Regions from separate parts of the Streptomyces sp. NBC_00878 genome, predicted to be linked through region 1. Evidence: riboswitches for the same ligand, from Rfam matches in the RefSeq annotation. Region 1 holds a riboswitch; each other region holds the start of a gene.
The links. Region 1 has a riboswitch for cobalamin ahead of OHA11_RS36970 (cobalamin biosynthesis protein). Riboswitches for the same ligand answer to the same signal wherever they lie in the genome.
Positions count from the first base shown of each region.

Region 2: it holds a riboswitch for cobalamin, as region 1 does, so the genes downstream of both, OHA11_RS14670 (ribonucleoside-diphosphate reductase subunit alpha) here and OHA11_RS36970 (cobalamin biosynthesis protein) in region 1, are expected to answer to the same signal.
Region 3: it holds a riboswitch for cobalamin, as region 1 does, so the genes downstream of both, OHA11_RS41310 (ABC transporter substrate-binding protein) here and OHA11_RS36970 (cobalamin biosynthesis protein) in region 1, are expected to answer to the same signal.

Region 1 covers NZ_JAPEOK010000001.1:8,521,667-8,527,146, reverse strand. Annotated here, with positions in the region: gene OHA11_RS36985 (helix-turn-helix transcriptional regulator) at 1-301, shown strand, start outside; gene OHA11_RS36980 (hypothetical protein) at 344-850, shown strand; gene OHA11_RS36975 (DUF397 domain-containing protein) at 1,123-1,329, opposite strand; cobalamin riboswitch at 1,642-1,778, shown strand; gene OHA11_RS36970 (cobalamin biosynthesis protein) at 1,875-2,834, shown strand; gene OHA11_RS36965 (cobyric acid synthase) at 2,867-4,375, shown strand; gene cobN (cobaltochelatase subunit CobN) at 4,372-5,480, shown strand, end outside.
Region 2 covers NZ_JAPEOK010000001.1:3,540,219-3,545,698, forward strand. Annotated here, with positions in the region: gene mctP (monocarboxylate uptake permease MctP) at 1-477, shown strand, start outside; gene OHA11_RS14660 (nucleoside hydrolase) at 715-1,704, shown strand; gene OHA11_RS14665 (GNAT family N-acetyltransferase) at 1,790-2,326, shown strand; cobalamin riboswitch at 2,371-2,542, shown strand; gene OHA11_RS14670 (ribonucleoside-diphosphate reductase subunit alpha) at 2,681-5,122, shown strand; gene OHA11_RS14675 (ribonucleotide-diphosphate reductase subunit beta) at 5,122-5,480, shown strand, end outside.
Region 3 covers NZ_JAPEOK010000001.1:9,499,948-9,505,427, forward strand. Annotated here, with positions in the region: partial or broken gene OHA11_RS41305 (TIGR03767 family metallophosphoesterase) at 70-756, opposite strand; cobalamin riboswitch at 1,236-1,423, shown strand; gene OHA11_RS41310 (ABC transporter substrate-binding protein) at 1,490-2,533, shown strand; gene OHA11_RS41315 (iron ABC transporter permease) at 2,530-3,543, shown strand; gene OHA11_RS41320 (ABC transporter ATP-binding protein) at 3,551-4,432, shown strand; gene OHA11_RS41325 (hypothetical protein) at 4,584-5,447, shown strand; gene OHA11_RS41330 (histidine phosphatase family protein) at 5,444-5,480, shown strand, end outside.

The sequences.
Region 1 (5,480 bases):
GCGGCGGCAGTTGGAGCACATCAAGACGATGGCGGAACACCCCAGGGTCACCATCCAGCTCCTGCCTTTCTCTGCCGGGGCGCACTACGGCACCCTCACGTCGTTCATCGTGCTCGGGTTCAAGGACGACGACGACCTACTGTTCCGGGAAGGCCCCGGCGGCGGTCTGTCGAACCGTGACGACCTCGGTCTCACGGCCCGCTACCGGGAGTGCTTCGAGGACATCAGCACCATCGCGTACCAAGGTGACCGGATGATCGAGCTGATCGACACGGTCAAGGAGAGTCTGGTCAACATCTGACCCCGGGACGGGACGGCCCGGGCGGGAATCGGGGGAGGGCCCATGGCGGTCTTCGGAACACGAGCGTGGTGGCGGGCGTTACGCGCGGCCAGCACCGTTCCGGGCGGCGACGCGTCGAGAGCGCCCGCCGAGTCCACGGATCAGGAAGGGCCCGTCCCCCTCGACGACAGCACCCTGAAGTCGTACGCCATGCAGCGGCCCGAGTGGACGGAGGCGCTGATCCGGGTGGAGAGCGCCCGGGTGGACGGTGAGATACGCCTGCTCTCCGTCCGGCTGCTGCTCGGCACGGCATGCGGCAGCGTCCTGCTGTTCAGCGTCACCATGGCCAGCAGGGTCGCCGCCAGTGTCCCGTTCGGGGCCGCGACGCCGCTCACCACGGCGGTGCTGGGAGCCATCGGCGCCGCCCTGGTCACGGCGCTCGGTGCCGGGCTCGGCAGGACGCTGCGCCTGCGCTCCGAAAATTCGCGGGTGACTCCTGTCAGCGGTTCGGCGCCCTCTCGAACTGAGCCGCCGCCAGAACGCGGTTCAGAACCCGGATCCGCTCCGTGACCGGAGTGAGCCCCCACCACAGACCGGCACCCACCGCGATGACGGAGGTCACCACCAGCCAGACCAGACCGCGCGCGGCACCGCCCGGCACCAGCAGTGCCGCGAGAGCCCCCAGGCCGACGGCCAGCGCCCCCGTCACGGAGCAGAACAGTGTCAGTGGAGCAGCCGCCGCCAGTCTGGCTCCCCCAGTACCTGGCTTCCCCATGTGCGCTGAGGTGGATGGCTTGGCTCGCTCTCCCATATGCGTACCTCCCGTCCCTCCGGACGAATCGTCAAGAGCCGTCCGTGCCCGGGTACACCAGCCCCGCCAGAAAACCACACCATGCCGCGCGGCGGAAGGCGAGCTTGCTCCCCCGGCGCCAGTTCGAGTCACGTATCAGCACGTGGAGCGACTCCACAGCCATCTCCACGCATTCCTGGTTGCCCTGGGAATAACTGCTCCTGGTCCACACCCGTTCCGACAGGTCCCTGTCGATCACACCGACCTCCTCCAGCCCCACAAGTCAGCGCACCGACACCGCGTCCTCACCGCGACGACCCCGAGCGCCGTGTCCAGCCGCTGCCGAGGGCAGCGGAGGCTCGGCCACACCAGGTTCGTCTCCCCGCCCGAAGTGCCCAATGCCGCTCGTCGGCGCTCTCAGTGTTCGTACTGTCGTTCCCTCCAGTGTTCCCACCTTGACCGTCGTGAAAGAGCCCAGAAACCGCCGAATCGAGTAGCTGACGAAATTTCAGCGGTGTGGGGCTCAGCACACCACAGCGCCGCAGGTCAACAGCAAGTTGACGGGTGTTCGTGGGCGTGGTGGACTGCCGGAGCCATGTACGGCGGCAGGAGAGGAAGCCGGTGCGAATCCGGCGCGGTCCCGCCACTGTTACCGGGGAGTCGATGCCCCGGGAGCCAGGAACTCTCGCCGTCGGTCTCGTCGAACCAGGGCGTGGACACCCTGAGTGAGGACATATCGCCATGCGCGGCTGCCCAAGTGCCTGTCGAGCGACGGTTGTGCCCGACCTGACGGTCGGCTAACCGATGCGTGACGCCGATCGCGTCTTCGCGTACGGCGCCGCCGCCGGCCTCCTCGGTGATCTGCTGCTCGGCGATCCGCGCCGGGGGCATCCGGTCGCCGCGTTCGGACGCGCCGCGGGAGCCATGGAGCGGGTGCTGTGGCGGGACCACCGGGGGTGGGGCGCGCTGCACACCGCTGTCTGTGTGGGCTCTGCCACCTCGCTCGCCGCGCTCGCCGGCCGTTCCGTGCGGGCCTCTCGTGTCGCCTCCGTCGCCCTGACCGCCGCCGCCACCTGGTCCGTTGTCGGCGGGACCTCGCTCGGGCGGGAGGCCCGGGCCATCGGCGGGGCGCTCGCCGCCGGGGACATGGAGGTGGCCCGCGAGCGGCTGCCGCACCTCTGCGGGCGGGATCCGCAGGCGCTGGACGCCGACGGGATCGCCCGCGCCGTCGTCGAGTCCGTCGCCGAGAACACCTCCGACGCCGTCGTGGGCGCCCTCGTGTGGGGTGCCGCGGCCGGTGTGCCGGGGCTCGTCGGGTTCCGTGCCGTGAACACGCTCGATGCCATGGTCGGGCACAAGTCCGCCCGGTACCGGCGGTACGGGTGGGCCTCCGCGCGGCTCGACGATGTCGCGGGGTGGCCGGGGGCGCGGCTCACCGCCGTCCTCGCGGCCGTCGCGGGAAGCGATCCGCGCGGGGCGGTACGCGCCTGGCGTGCCGACGCCGCCAGGCATCCGAGCCCCAACGCCGGGCCCGTCGAGGCCTCGTTCGCGGGGGCGCTCGGCGTGCGGCTGGGCGGGATGCTCTCGTATGCGGGAAGGGTCGAGCACCGGCCTGTACTCAATGGTGGCGGGCGGGCCGTGGAGGTCGGGGACATCGAGCGGGCCGTACGGCTCTCGCGGCGCGTGAGCCGGCTCGCGCTCGGCGTGAGTGTCGCCGGGCGGCTCCTCGTCAACAGCCTTCGCACGAAGGGGCGTACGTCATGAGCGGGGGAACGAGTGGGGGAATGAGCGGGGGCATGGGTGGCGGGCTGCTCGTCGCCGGGACCACCTCCGACGCGGGCAAGAGCGTCGTGACCGCCGGGATCTGCCGGTGGCTGGTGCGCCACGGCGTCAAGGTCACGCCCTTCAAGGCGCAGAACATGTCGCTCAATTCGTTCGTCACGCGGGAGGGCGCCGAGATCGGGCGGGCGCAGGCCATGCAGGCGCAGGCCGCGCGCGTGGAGCCCACCGCGCTCATGAATCCCGTACTGCTCAAGCCGGGCAGCGACCGGAGCAGTCAAGTAGTCCTCATGGGCAAGCCCGTCGGAGAGATGAGCGCCCGCGGCTATCACGGCGGGCGGCAGGAACAGCTCCTGGGGACCGTGCTGGAGTGCCTCGCCGAGTTGCGGGGCACGTATGACGCGGTGATCTGTGAGGGGGCGGGCAGTCCCGCCGAGATCAATCTGCGGCGGACGGACATCGTGAACATGGGGATCGCGCGCAACGCGCGGCTGCCCGTGCTCGTCGTCGGCGACATCGACCGCGGGGGTGTCTTCGCCTCCTTCTTCGGGACCGTCGCGCTGCTCTCGCCCGAGGACCAGGAGTTCGTCGCCGGGTTCCTCGTCAACAAGTTCCGCGGGGACGTGTCCCTGCTGGAGCCCGGCCTCGACATGCTCAAGAGCCTCACCGGGCGTCGCACGTACGGAGTGCTGCCCTTCCAGCACGGTCTCGGCATCGACGAGGAGGACGGGATGGCGGTCTCGCTGAGGGGCCCGGTCCGGGAGTCGGCGGTCTCCTCCCCCGTCGGCGAGGACATCCTGCGGGTCGCCGTCTGCGCGATTCCCCTGATGTCCAACTTCACGGACGTGGACGCGCTGGCCGCCGAACCGGGCGTCGTCGTGCGGTTCGTGGACCGGGCCGAGGAACTCGTCGACGCCGACCTCGTCGTCGTACCCGGCACCCGGGGCACCGTCCGGGCCCTGGAGTGGCTGCGGGAGCGCGGCCTCGCGGACGCCCTCGTCAGGAGGGCCGCGGAGGGGCGTCCCGTCCTCGGTATCTGCGGTGGCTTCCAGATCCTCGGCGAGCACATCGAGGACGAGGTCGAGTCGCGCGCCGGGCGGGTGGACGGGCTCGGGCTCCTTCCCGTGCGGGTGCGGTTCGCGCGGGAGAAGACGCTCACGCGGCCCGTCGGCGAAGCCCTCGGCGAGTCCGTCGAGGGGTACGAGATCCACCACGGGGTCGCCCAAGTCACAGGCGGGGAACCCTTCTTGGACGGCTGCCGGGTCGGCGAGGTCTGGGGTACGCACTGGCACGGCTCGCTGGAGTCGGACGGTTTCCGGCGGGCCTTCCTGCGCGAGGTGGCGGCCGCCGCGGGGCGTCGCTTCGTACCGGCCGCCGGCACGTCGTTCGCGGCGCTGCGCGAGGAGCAGCTGGACCGGCTCGGCGATCTGATCGAGGAACACGCGGACACGGACGCGCTGTGGCGGCTCATCGAGTCCGGCGCGCCGACAGGACTGCCTTTCATTCCACCGGGAGCACCCGCATGAGCACAGTGTTGTTGTTGTCGACCGCCGATACGGATCTGCTGGCGGCCCGTGCCTCCGGCGCCGCGTACCGGATCGGCAATCCGACCCGCGTGGATGTCGTGGAGGAGCTTCCCGCGCTGGTCGAGGGCGCGGACGTCGCCGTCGTACGGCTGCTGGGCGGCAAGCGTGCCTGGGAGGACGGGCTCGCCGCGCTCAAGGCGTCCGGCATCCCGACCGTGCTGCTCGGCGGGGAGACGGTTCCCGACGCGGAGCTGATGGCCGAGTCGTCCGTGCCCGCCGGTGTGGTCGCGGAGGCGCTGCGCTATCTCGTCGAGGGCGGCCCGGAGAACCTGACCGAGCTGGCCCGCTTCCTCTCCGACACCGTGCTGCTGACGGGCGAGGGCTTCGAGGGGCCGCGGGAGATGCCGGAGTACGGGGTCCACGGCGACCCCGTGCTGGATACGGAGCGTCCGACCGTCGCCGTGCTCTTCTACCGCGCCCACGAACTGAGCGGCAACACCGCCTTCGTGGACACGCTGTGCGACGCGATCGAGGCCCGGGGCGCCAACGCCCTTGCCGTGTACTGCGGTTCGCTGCGCAGCGCGGAGTCGGGCGTGTACGAGCTGATCAGCGGGGCGGACGCGCTGGTCACCACCGTCCTCGCCGCCGGCGGCACGCACGCTTCGGAGGCGTCCGCGGGCGGCGACGAAGAGGCCTGGGACGTGGGCGCGCTCACCCTTCTCAACATCCCTGTCCTGCAAGGACTTTGCCTGACCTCGTCGAAGGCCGCCTGGGACGCGTCCGATGCCGCCCTGTCCCCCATGGACGCGGCGATGCAGGTCGCGATCCCGGAGTTCGACGGGCGCCTCATCACGGTCCCGTTCTCCTTCAAGGAGCAGGGTCCGGACGATGTGCCGGTGTACGTGGCCGACCCCGAGCGGGCCGCGCGGGTCGCCGGAATCGCCGTGCGCCACGCCCGGTTGAAGCACAAGCCGAACGCGGAGAAGAAGCTCGCGCTCGTCTTCACCGCCTACCCGACCAAGCACTCCCGGGTCGGCAACGCGGTCGGCCTCGACACCCCCGCCTCGGCGGTACGGGTCCTCGACGCGTTGCGAGACGCCGGGTA
Region 2 (5,480 bases), 5.0 Mb from region 1:
AGGGTCTCCAAGCTGGTGTCGCTGCTCGTGAAGGTGGGCGCGCTGGCCTTCGTCCTGACCATGGACAAGACCGTGGCCATCAACTTCCAGTTGCTGGGCGGCATTTGGATCCTGCAGACCTTCCCGGCGCTGGTCGGGGGGCTGTTCACACGGTGGTTCCACCGGTGGGCGCTGCTCGGCGGGTGGGCGGTCGGCATGCTGTACGGCACGGTGGCCGCGTACGGGGTGGCTTCGCCGACGCAGAAGCACTTCGGTGGTTCCTCGAAGGAGATTCCCGGGATCGGGGAGATCGGGTACATCGGTCTGACGGCGTTCGTCCTGAACGTGGTCGTGACGGTCGTGCTGACCTTCGTCCTGAGGGCTCTCAAGGCCCCCGAGGGCATCGACGAGACGTCCCCGGAGGACTACACGGCGGACGCGGGCGACAAGGGTGTCCGGGTTGAGCTGCCGTCGGCTACGGCGGGGGCTGGGCACTAGCCTTTTTTCGCCCCCGCCGCCCCTACCCATTCCCGTCCCTTTCGGGGGCCAGCCCCCGAACCCCCGCTCCTCAAACGCCGGAGGGGCTGATTTTCAGCCCGTCCGGCGTTTGAGGACGAGGCCGTTCAGGCCGATGCAGGGGTCTGGGGGCGCAGCCCCCAGGGACGGGACGGGTAGGGGCGGCGGGGGCGACAACTCCCCCTGGCCACACGCCAGTCCGCGGCTACGCTGGTCGGCATGAGCGTCCGTTCACCGATCGTCCTCGACAGCGACCCCGGCATAGACGACGCCGTTGCCCTCCAGTACCTGCTCGGCACGGGCAGATGGGACCTCAGGGCCTACACCTCCGTGGGCGGCAACCTCCCCGCCGAACAGACCTACCGCAACGCCCGCGCCCTCGCGAGAGCCCTCCGCATCGACACCGACGTCCCGGTCCACCGCGGAGCCCCCCGCCCCCTCACCCGCCTCCCGTACACGTCCGCCGCCCACTTCCACGGCCCCGCCGGCCTCGGCCACGAGACACTGCCCGACTCGACCGCCGCACACCTGCCGGAGTCCTCCGCACAGGCGCTGCTGCGGCTCTCCCGGGAGCACGAGGGCGAGTTGACCGTGTGCGCCACCGGCCCGCTCACCAATGTGGCCGTGGCACTCCTGGAGGACCCGGACTTCGCCCACCGCGTCAAGAAGTTCGTGTTCATGGGCGGCACCGCCCGGGTGCCCGGCAACATCACCCCGGTCGCCGAGTTCAACATCTGGGCGGACCCGGACGCGGCCGAGGTGGTCCTCTCGTCCGGCATCCCGTTCACCATGGTCGACCTGGACGCCTCGCACCGCTGGCTCTTCGGCCTCGCCGACCTCGCCGCGCTGGAGGCGGCGGGCCCTGGCGCGGCCCTCGCGGCCCGGCTCCTGGGGGTCTACATCGACTCCTACCGCCGCCACGGCGGAGGCGACTCCTGCCCGTTGCACGATCCGCTCGCCGTGGGCGTGTGCGCCGACGAGTCGTTCGTGACGCTCGCGGAGGGAGCCGTCGTCGTCGAGTGCGCCAGCGAACTCACCCGCGGCCAGACCGTGTTCGTCCCCTCGGCCGCCCAACGGAACTACTACACCGAGTCGCCCGCCCTGACCGCCCGCACCCGCCACACGGGCCGCGTGGCCCTCGGCGCGGGCCCACGCGACTTCACCAAGGACTTCGTCACGACCCTCCCGCAGTGGCCGTCCGTGGCCTGAGCCCGCCTTCGGCCGTCCCCGGCACCGGCGGGTGCGGGAGAAACCCGGCGGCCCGTTGTCGTACCCCTCCGGCACACTGCACAGCATGGACATCGTGATCAGGCAGGCGAGACCCGAGGAGTACGAGTCGGTCGGCGAGATCACCGCGCAGGCCTATCTCGGAGACGGGCTGCTCGACTTCGGGGAGAGCGACGAGTATCTGGGCGAGCTGCGGGACGTGGCGAAGCGGGCCGAGGCCGCCGACGTACTGGTAGCCGTGATGGGGGCGGAGGCAGGGGCGGGGGCAGGGGCCGGTGAGCGGGTTGTCGGCGGCGTGACCTTCGTCCCCTCCGGCGGGCCCATGGCCGACATCGCGCGCGACGGCGAGGCCGAGATACGGATGCTGGCGGTCGCGAAGGCGGCCCGCGGGCGCGGAGTCGGCGAGGCCCTCGTCCGTGCCTGTGTCGCCCGCGCCCGGGCCACGGACGGCTGCGTACGCGTCGTGCTGTCCACCCAGCGCACCATGCACAGCGCCCACCGCATCTACGGACGCCTCGGCTTCACCCGCGCCCCCGACCGCGACTGGAACCCGATCCCGGACCTCGACGACATCATGCTGCTCACGTACGAGTTGACGCTCTGACACGTTCCGATACACCCTCCGAAGCCGACACGACACAACATGTGGGGGTGCTTCCCCAGCCCGGCACAAGATGTATGCTCATGCTCGCTGTCGCCGCAGGGGAATCCGGTGCGAATCCGGAACTGTCCCGCAACGGTGTACTTGTGCATGTCTGTCCCCAGTGGAGAGCTGTGCGCACGGCCAGTCCGAGGACCTGCCGACAGCGTGCCCAGGCCGTCCGGCCCGGGTGCCATGACGTCCGGGCCTCGCGGAGTGGGCCGGTGGACGCGGCGTACCGCTGCGCAGAGCGTGTACCCCCGTGTGCCCCGAACCCCTCTCCCCGCAGGCCCCGTGCCGAGCGAGGGAGAGCCCCACGTGACCATCGCGCCAGCCGATCCGGTCTCAGCGAATGCGCCCCTGAACCAGCAGGACAGGGCCGAGGCCGACGGACCGGGAGCCGTGTTGCTGCGGACCCTGACCGACCTCACCGCCGACCTCCCCGACGCCGATCCCGGCAGGGTCGCCGCCGCCGCGCTGCGCGGCCGGTCCTCCGTCGGAGCCGCCGGGGTCACCGCGGAGCTGCGCGAGTTGGCCACGGAGGCGGCCGCGGGCCTCATCTCCGAGGACCCCGTGTACTCGAAGCTGGCCGCCCGCCTGCTGACGATCAGCATCGCCGCGGAGGCCGCCTCGCAGGGGGTCCGGTCCTTCTCCGAGTCCGTCGCGGTCGGGCATCGCGAGGGCCTGATCGCCGACCGCACCGCCGAGTTCGTACGGACCCACGCGGCCCGCCTGGACGCGCTGATCGACCTCGAAGGCGACGACCGCTTCGGCTACTTCGGCCTGCGCACGCTGCACAGCCGCTACCTCCTGCGGCACCCGATCACCCGCCAGGTGATCGAGACGCCCCAGCACTTCATGCTCCGGGTGGCGTCCGGTCTCGCCGAGGACACCGGGCCCGACCCGGAAGCGCGGACGAGGTCCGTCGACGAAGTCGCCGCGCTCTACGGGCTGATGAGCCGCCTCGACTACCTGCCGTCCTCCCCCACCCTCTTCAACTCCGGTACGCGGCACCCCCAGATGTCGTCCTGCTACCTCCTCGACTCCCCGCTGGACGAGCTGGACTCCATCTACGACCGCTACCACCAGGTGGCCCGGCTCTCCAAGCACGCGGGCGGCATCGGCATCGCGTACTCCCGTGTCCGCTCCCGCGGTTCCCTGATCCGCGGGACGAACGGGCACTCCAACGGCATCGTGCCGTTCCTGAAGACCCTCGACGCCTCGGTGGCCGCCGTGAACCAGGGTGGCCGGCGCAAGGGCGCCGCCGCGGTCTACCTGGAGACCTGGCACTCCGACATCGAGGAGTTCCTGGAGCTGCGCGACAACACCGGTGAGGACGCCCGGCGTACGCACAACCTGAACCTCGCGCACTGGATCCCGGACGAGTTCATGCGCCGGGTGAACGAGGACCGCGTGTGGTCGCTGTTCTCGCCGTCGGACGTGCCCGAGCTGGTCGACCTGTGGGGCGAGGAGTTCGACGCCGCGTACCGCAAGGCGGAGGAGCAGGGCCTCGCCAAGAAGACGATCCCGGCCCGCGACCTGTACGGCCGCATGATGCGCACCCTCGCGCAGACCGGCAACGGCTGGATGACCTTCAAGGACGCCGCCAACCGCACGGCCAACCAGACCGCGCTGCCCGGCCACACGGTCCACTCCTCCAACCTCTGCACGGAGATCCTGGAGGTCACGGACGACGGGGAGACGGCGGTCTGCAACCTCGGCTCGGTGAACCTGGGTGCCTTTGTCGACACGGCACCCGGGGCCACTGACGTCATCGACTGGGAGCGGCTGGACGCGACCGTCCGTACGGCCGTCACGTTCCTCGACCGGGTCGTGGACATCAACTTCTACCCGACCGAGCAGGCGGGCCGCTCCAACGCCAGGTGGCGGCCGGTCGGCCTGGGCGCGATGGGCCTGCAGGACGTCTTCTTCAAGCTGCGGCTGCCCTTCGACTCCCCGGAGGCCAAGGCGCTCTCCACGCGGATCGCCGAGCGCGTCATGCTCGCCGCGTACGAGGCGTCCGCCGACCTCGCCGAGCGGAGCGGCCCGCTGCCCGCCTGGGAGAAGACCCGTACGGCACGGGGCGTGCTGCACCCCGACCACTACGACGTGGAGCTGAACTGGCCGGAGCGCTGGGCGGCGCTGCGCGAGCGGATCGCGGCGACCGGGATGCGCAACTCCCTCCTCCTCGCCATCGCGCCCACCGCCACCATCGCGTCCATCGCGGGCGTCTACGAGTGCATCGAGCCGCAGGTCTCCAACCTGTTCAAGCGCGAGACGCTCTCCGGCGAGTTCCTCCAGGTCAACTCCTACCTGGTGGCCGAGCTGAAGAAGCTCGGCGTGTGGGACGCGCAGACCCGGGAGGCGCTGCGCGAGGCGAACGGCTCGGTGCAGGGCTTCACCTGGGTGCCGCAGGACGTGCGCGATCTGTACCGCACGGCGTGGGAGATCCCGCAGCGCGACCTGATCGACATGGCGGCGGCCCGGACCCCGTTCCTGGACCAGTCCCAGTCGCTGAACCTGTTCCTGGAGACGCCGACCATCGGCAAGCTCTCCTCGATGTACGCGTACGCCTGGAAGTCGGGGCTGAAGACGACGTACTACCTGCGCTCGCGCCCGGCGACACGCATCGCCCGTGCCGCGGGTTCCTCGTCGGCCGCGGCAGCCCCCATTCCCGTACAGGCGACTCCCGCGACTCCCGACGAGGACGCCGTCGCCTGCTCCCTTGAGAACCCCGAGTCCTGCGAGGCGTGCCAGTAATGACCACCGCTCCCGAGAACACCCAGAACGCCGAGTACACCGGAAAGACCCAGAAGAACCTGCTCGACCCCGGCTTCGAGCTGACCCTCCGCCCCATGCGCTACCCGGACTTCTACGAGCGCTACCGGGACGCGATCAAGAACACCTGGACCGTCGAGGAGGTCGACCTCCACTCGGACGTGTCCGACCTGGCGAAGCTGTCACCGGGTGAGCAGCACATGATCGGCCGGCTGGTCGCGTTCTTCGCGACGGGCGACTCGATCGTGTCGAACAACCTGGTGCTGACGCTCTACAAGCACATCAACTCCCCCGAGGCGCGGCTGTACTTGAGCCGTCAGCTCTTCGAGGAGGCCGTGCA
Region 3 (5,480 bases), 980 kb from region 1:
CTGCGCCCGACAACAGCGCGCGCGGCGCGGTGATTCCCCGGCCCGGCGACGGGCGAGCACTGGAGAGCACAGCAGCTTGCGGGCGTCGACGGCGAAGTCACCCAGCGCGGGCGACAGACAGCCGCCGGGCAGGTCGTCGTGGTTGCCGACCGTGGAGTACCACGGGATATCGAGTCCCGGGCTGGTCACGGGCCGTATCGCGGCGTCGAGGAAGCCGGGGATACGGGGCAGCCCGCGCCGCTTGTCCAGGTCGCGCAGGGCCGCGTCGTCCGGATGCCAGTAGAGGGGGAGGCCGGAGTTCTGGACACCTTCGTACGCCGTCGGGTCCCCGGTGTTGGGAGTGATCCTGCCTCCGCTCATCAGCGTGAGGAACCACTCAAGTTCGATCGCGGAGTTGTTGTCGATGTTGTCGCCCGTCGTCATCACGAACGAGGGCGCGAGGCCGGTGTACGGGCCCCCGCCGAGCGCGTTCACCTGCTCCACGAGCGCGACCGCCCCCGCCACCGTCAGCGCCTCCTGGGCCCGCCACGCGGCAGGCTTGCGCGACCGCAGGAACTCGGTGCGCAGCGGGTTCTGTACGTCCGTGACGTGCAGGTCGGTGAACTGCACGAAGCACGCGAGCGGTGTGCGCCGGTCCTGGCGACCGGCGGCGGGAGACGCGAGGTCTCCTCGTACGACGACGGGCCAGCCGGGGCCTGGTACGAGCCGTCGGTAGGTGCCGTGCGCGCGACCGCCGAGGCGGGCCGTGGTCTCCAGGGTGGTCGCCGCGAACGGTGCCGCGCGTCGTGTCGGCCGTCGGGTGGCTCGGCCGGCGAGGGGCGGCTGCGGGGCGGCACTCCCTGCGGCGGGCTGCGCGGCGGGCTGCACAGAGGGGTCGGGCGCTGCCGTGGGAAGAGGGCCGCCGTTCCTCCGGCGGCTCCCGCCGCGACGGCGCCGGAGGCGAGCAGAAAGCGACGACGCTTGATCGAGGATGCGGGCGGGGAAGGGGGCGTGGATGTGGTCCCCGCCATTTCGGTCCCGGTCATGGGGCGGCCCTCCGGTGCCTCCGAGAGACTCACTGAGCGGAACTACTCATTCAGGCCGCAGGGGCAGGGGCGTGGCGTCGCCGTGAACACCGCCGGAACAGGAGGAACGGCCGGTAGCGCCTCGTGCCCCGGCCCGCACCACCGGCCCGCGCCACCGCCCGTACGGCAGGTCGTACGACCGGCCGCACCACCGGCCCGCCACACCCGGCGTGATAGCTTGCCGAGGCCAGTCGAACCCATGTACGTGGGTCAGGGAATCCGGTGGAAATCCGGAGCTGACGCGCAGCGGTGAGGGTGACGGGCGGGGCATCGGCCACTGGACCGGCATGACGGTCCGGGAAGGCGCCTCGTCCGGGTGACCCCGAGTCCGAAGACCTGCTGGCGGCCTCCTCGGTCACGCGCCGACGGGGGAACACCGTACGACCGGGCTCCGCGTTCGAGCCCTCGACGCCCGAGGAACTCCCGTGCCCATCGCACGTCTTGCCCGCCCTGCTGCCCTCGCCCTGTCCGGGGCCCTCCTGTTGACCGGCTGCGGTTCGGGAGGCTCGCCGTCGGACACGGATTCCGGGAACTCCGGGGACTCCGGGGACTCCGTCAGCCTCGACAACTGCGGCCACACCGTACGCGTCGAGTCCCCGCCCCGGCGGGCCGTCTCCCTCAACCAGGGCACCACCGAGATCATGCTCTCGCTCGGCCTCGCCGACCGTATGGCCGGCACCGCCACCTGGACCGACCCCGTGATGAAGGGCCTGGAGAAGGCGAACGCGAAGGTGGGGCGGATCGCCGACAACAACCCCTCCTTCGAACGCGTTCTGGACGCCGACCCCGACTTCGTCGCCGCCTCCTTCGTGTCCACGCTCGGCAAGGGAGGCGTGGCCACCCGCGAGCAGTTCGAGAAGCTCGGCGTGCCCGCCTACGTCTCGCCCTCGGACTGCGTCGGCAAGGACAACTCCTCGGGCGGCGACGGCGCACGGAAGACGGCCCTCGGCATCGACGCCGTCTACGGCGAAGTGCGCGACCTGGCCAAGGCGTTCGGCGTCGAGAAGCGGGGCGAGGAGCTCGTCGCCGACCTCAAGCAGCGGATGAAGAAGGCCACTTCGGGGATCGACGCCTCCGACGTCACCCTCCTGTACTGGTTCGCCAACTCCGACTCGCCCTACATGGCGGGCTGTTGTGGCGCGCCGGGCGTCATCACCCGGACCCTCGGCGCGAAGAACGTCTTCGACGACACGCACGAGGAGTGGCCCCAGATCAACTGGGAGACGGTCGCCGACCGCGACCCCGACGTACTCGTCATCGGCGACCTCACCCGCAAGTCGCAGACCGCCGAGTCCGCGAAGAAGAAGATCGAGTTCCTGGAGTCCGACCCGGTCACCAAGAACATGACCGCCGTGAAGAAGAAGCGGTACGTCCTGCTCAGCGGGCAGGCGATGAACCCGACCATCCGCACGGTCGAAGGCGTCGAGCAAGTTGCCTCCGCCCTGCGGGAGTTCGGGCTCACCGGGTGACGCGGCCGCGCCTGGGACTGCTCATCACGGCAGGCGTCGCCCTGCTCCTCGTGTCCGTCGCCGTCGCGATCACCATCGGCCCCGCGGACATCCGGGTCGGCGACGTCTGGTCCGTGGTCGCGTCCCATCTCGGCTGGGGCAGCACGGAGTTGACCCCGATCCGGGAGGGCATCGTCTGGGAGCTGCGCCTGCCGCGTACGCTCCTGGCGGCCGTCTGCGGGGCCGGACTCGCCGTGTGCGGTGCGGTGATGCAGTCCCTGCTGCGCAACCCGCTCGCCGACCCGTTCGTCCTCGGGGTGTCCTCGGGCGCTTCGACCGGCGCCGTGCTCGTGGTCGTCCTCGGCGTCGGCGGGGGCCTGGAACCGGTTTCCGCGGGCGCGTTCCTCGGCGCGGTGCTGTCGTTCGGGCTCGTCCTGCTGCTCAGCCACCTGCTGGGCGGGGCGACGGACCGTGTCGTGCTGAGCGGGGTCGCCGCGATGCAGCTCTTCTCCGCCCTCACCTCCTTCGTCGTGCTGACCGCCGCCGACGCCGAGACCACCCGCGGGGTGCTGTTCTGGCTGCTCGGATCGCTGAGCGGGGTCGGCTGGACCGACGTCTGGGTCTGCCTGACGGTGCTCGCGGTCACGCTGCTGGTCTGCCTCGGATACGCGCGGACGCTCGACGCGTTCGCCTTCGGCCAGGACGCCGCCGCGACACTCGGGGTCTCCGTGGCCCGTACGCGGCTCGTGCTGCTGTGTGCCACCGCGCTGCTGACGGCCGCGCTGGTCAGCTCGGCGGGCGCGATCGGCTTCGTCGGCCTCGTACTGCCGCACGCGGCAAGGGCGTTGGTGGGCTCCGGGCACGCCCGGCTGCTACCGGTCACGGCTCTCGCCGGAGCGGTGTTCCTGGTGTGGGTGGACACGCTGGCCCGTACCGTCCTCGACCCCCAGGAGGTTCCCGTGGGCGTGGTGACCTCGCTGATCGGCGTACCGGTGTTCGTGCTGGTGCTGTACCGGACGCGGAGGACGTGATGACGGGATGACGGCGGAGCACATGGAGACCGAGGACACCAAGAGCAAGTACATCAAGAGCAAGTACATCAAGAGCGAGGACACCAAAGGTACGGAGCACGCGGAAGCCGCACGGGGAGCCGGCCTCCGCGCCCACCGCGTCACGCGCACCGCCGACGGCCGTGTCATCCTCGACGGCGTCAGTATCGCCCCGGCCCCCGGCACGACCGTCGGTCTGCTCGGCCCGAACGGCTCCGGCAAGTCCACCCTCCTGCGCCTGCTCGCGGGCGTCCTCGCCCCGGCCTCGGGCGTGGTCACCCTCGACGGCCGCCCCCTCGCCGGTCTGGGCCGCCGCGACGTCGCCCGCCGTATCGCCGTGGTCGAGCAACAGGCCGACACCCAGGTCGAGTTGAACGTCCGGGACGTAGTACGGCTCGGCCGCACACCGCACCGCCGCGCCTGGACCCCGGCATCCTCGGCGGACGAGGAAGCCGTACGCGACGCGCTGGACCGCACCGGCCTCACCGGCCTCGCCCACCAGTCCTGGCACACGCTCTCCGGCGGCGAACGCCAGCGCGTGCAGATCGCCCGCGCACTCGCCCAGGAACCCCGCGAACTGCTCCTCGACGAACCGACCAACCACCTGGACATCCAGCACCAGCTCGACCTGCTGACCCTCGTCACCTCGCTCCCGGTCACCAGCGTCGTCGCCCTGCACGACCTCAACCTCGCGGCGATGTACTGCGATCAACTGGTCGTCCTGCGCGAGGGACGCGTCGTGGCCTGCGGCAGTCCGGGCGACATCCTCACGGAAGGGCTCATCGCCGAGGTGTACGGCGTCCGGGCCGCCGTCACGCGCGACGGCCCCGACGGCCGACCGCACGTGCGCTTCCTGGGGACGGTGGGCTGATCGGCGTACCGGTGACGCGTTGGGGTGGCAGCCGCGACGCGTGGTGCTCGCATCAGCGATGTGCGGTCGGCGCACCACTGATTCGCGAACACGTGTCCGGAATGACGTCCGCCTCCCTGCGCCGGACCCCGCACGCGCCTACGCTCACTCCGTGCTGCGTATCACCGACTCCCGAACCGGCGAGCCCACCGACGCCACCCCCGCCCGCCGCGGCCTGACCCGCGTCGAGGCCCACGTGCCACGCCCCGACACCACCGGCCTGCGCGTGCTCCTGGTCGCCGACGTCCTCGTACGCGCCCTGGAGATCAGCGGGACTCCCGTCTGGACCGTACTGACCGGCGCGGAGGGGCGCGCGGAGCTCCGGGCCCGCGCCGCGACGCTCGGCATCCGCCCGTTCGAGGACGAACGGGACAGCGGATCCGGCCTGGGCGAGGCCCAGGTGCTGCACGTGCTCGGTCCGGACACGGACACGGACACGGACACGGACACGGAGACGGGGAAATACACGGAGACGGCGGACACCGGGACGACGGGCGACAAGGCTGCGGGCGCCGAGGTGACGAACGCCGAGGTGGCGGGAGACGAGGCCACGGACGCCGAAGCGGCGAACGGTCTGCGTGTCGAGGTCGCCCCGGCCGACGCCGAGAGCGGGGTGGCTGACGACGTCGAGAACGCCTCGGCCCTCCGCTTGGCCCTGCTCGCGTGCCCCCGCCGCGAACCCCTCCGGCTCGACGCGGCCGGCCTCGCGGACGCCGAGGACACCCTGCGGCGCTGGCGGGGCGCCGTCGCCACCTGGGCCACCCGGCCGTCCGGCCCCATCCCCGATCCCGTACGCCAACAGCTGCGCGCCGCCTGGGAGGACGACTTGGACGTGCCCGCCGTACTCGGTGTGCTGCGCAAGGTGGAGACGTCGGGGACCGTCCCGGACGGCGCCCGCTTCGAGACGTACGCCTACGCGGACCGGCTCCTCGGGCTCGAACTCACCCGTGACATCGGCCGCGGGACCCGGTCGTGATCGCGCGCGCCGGAACGGGCCCACTGCGCCGCC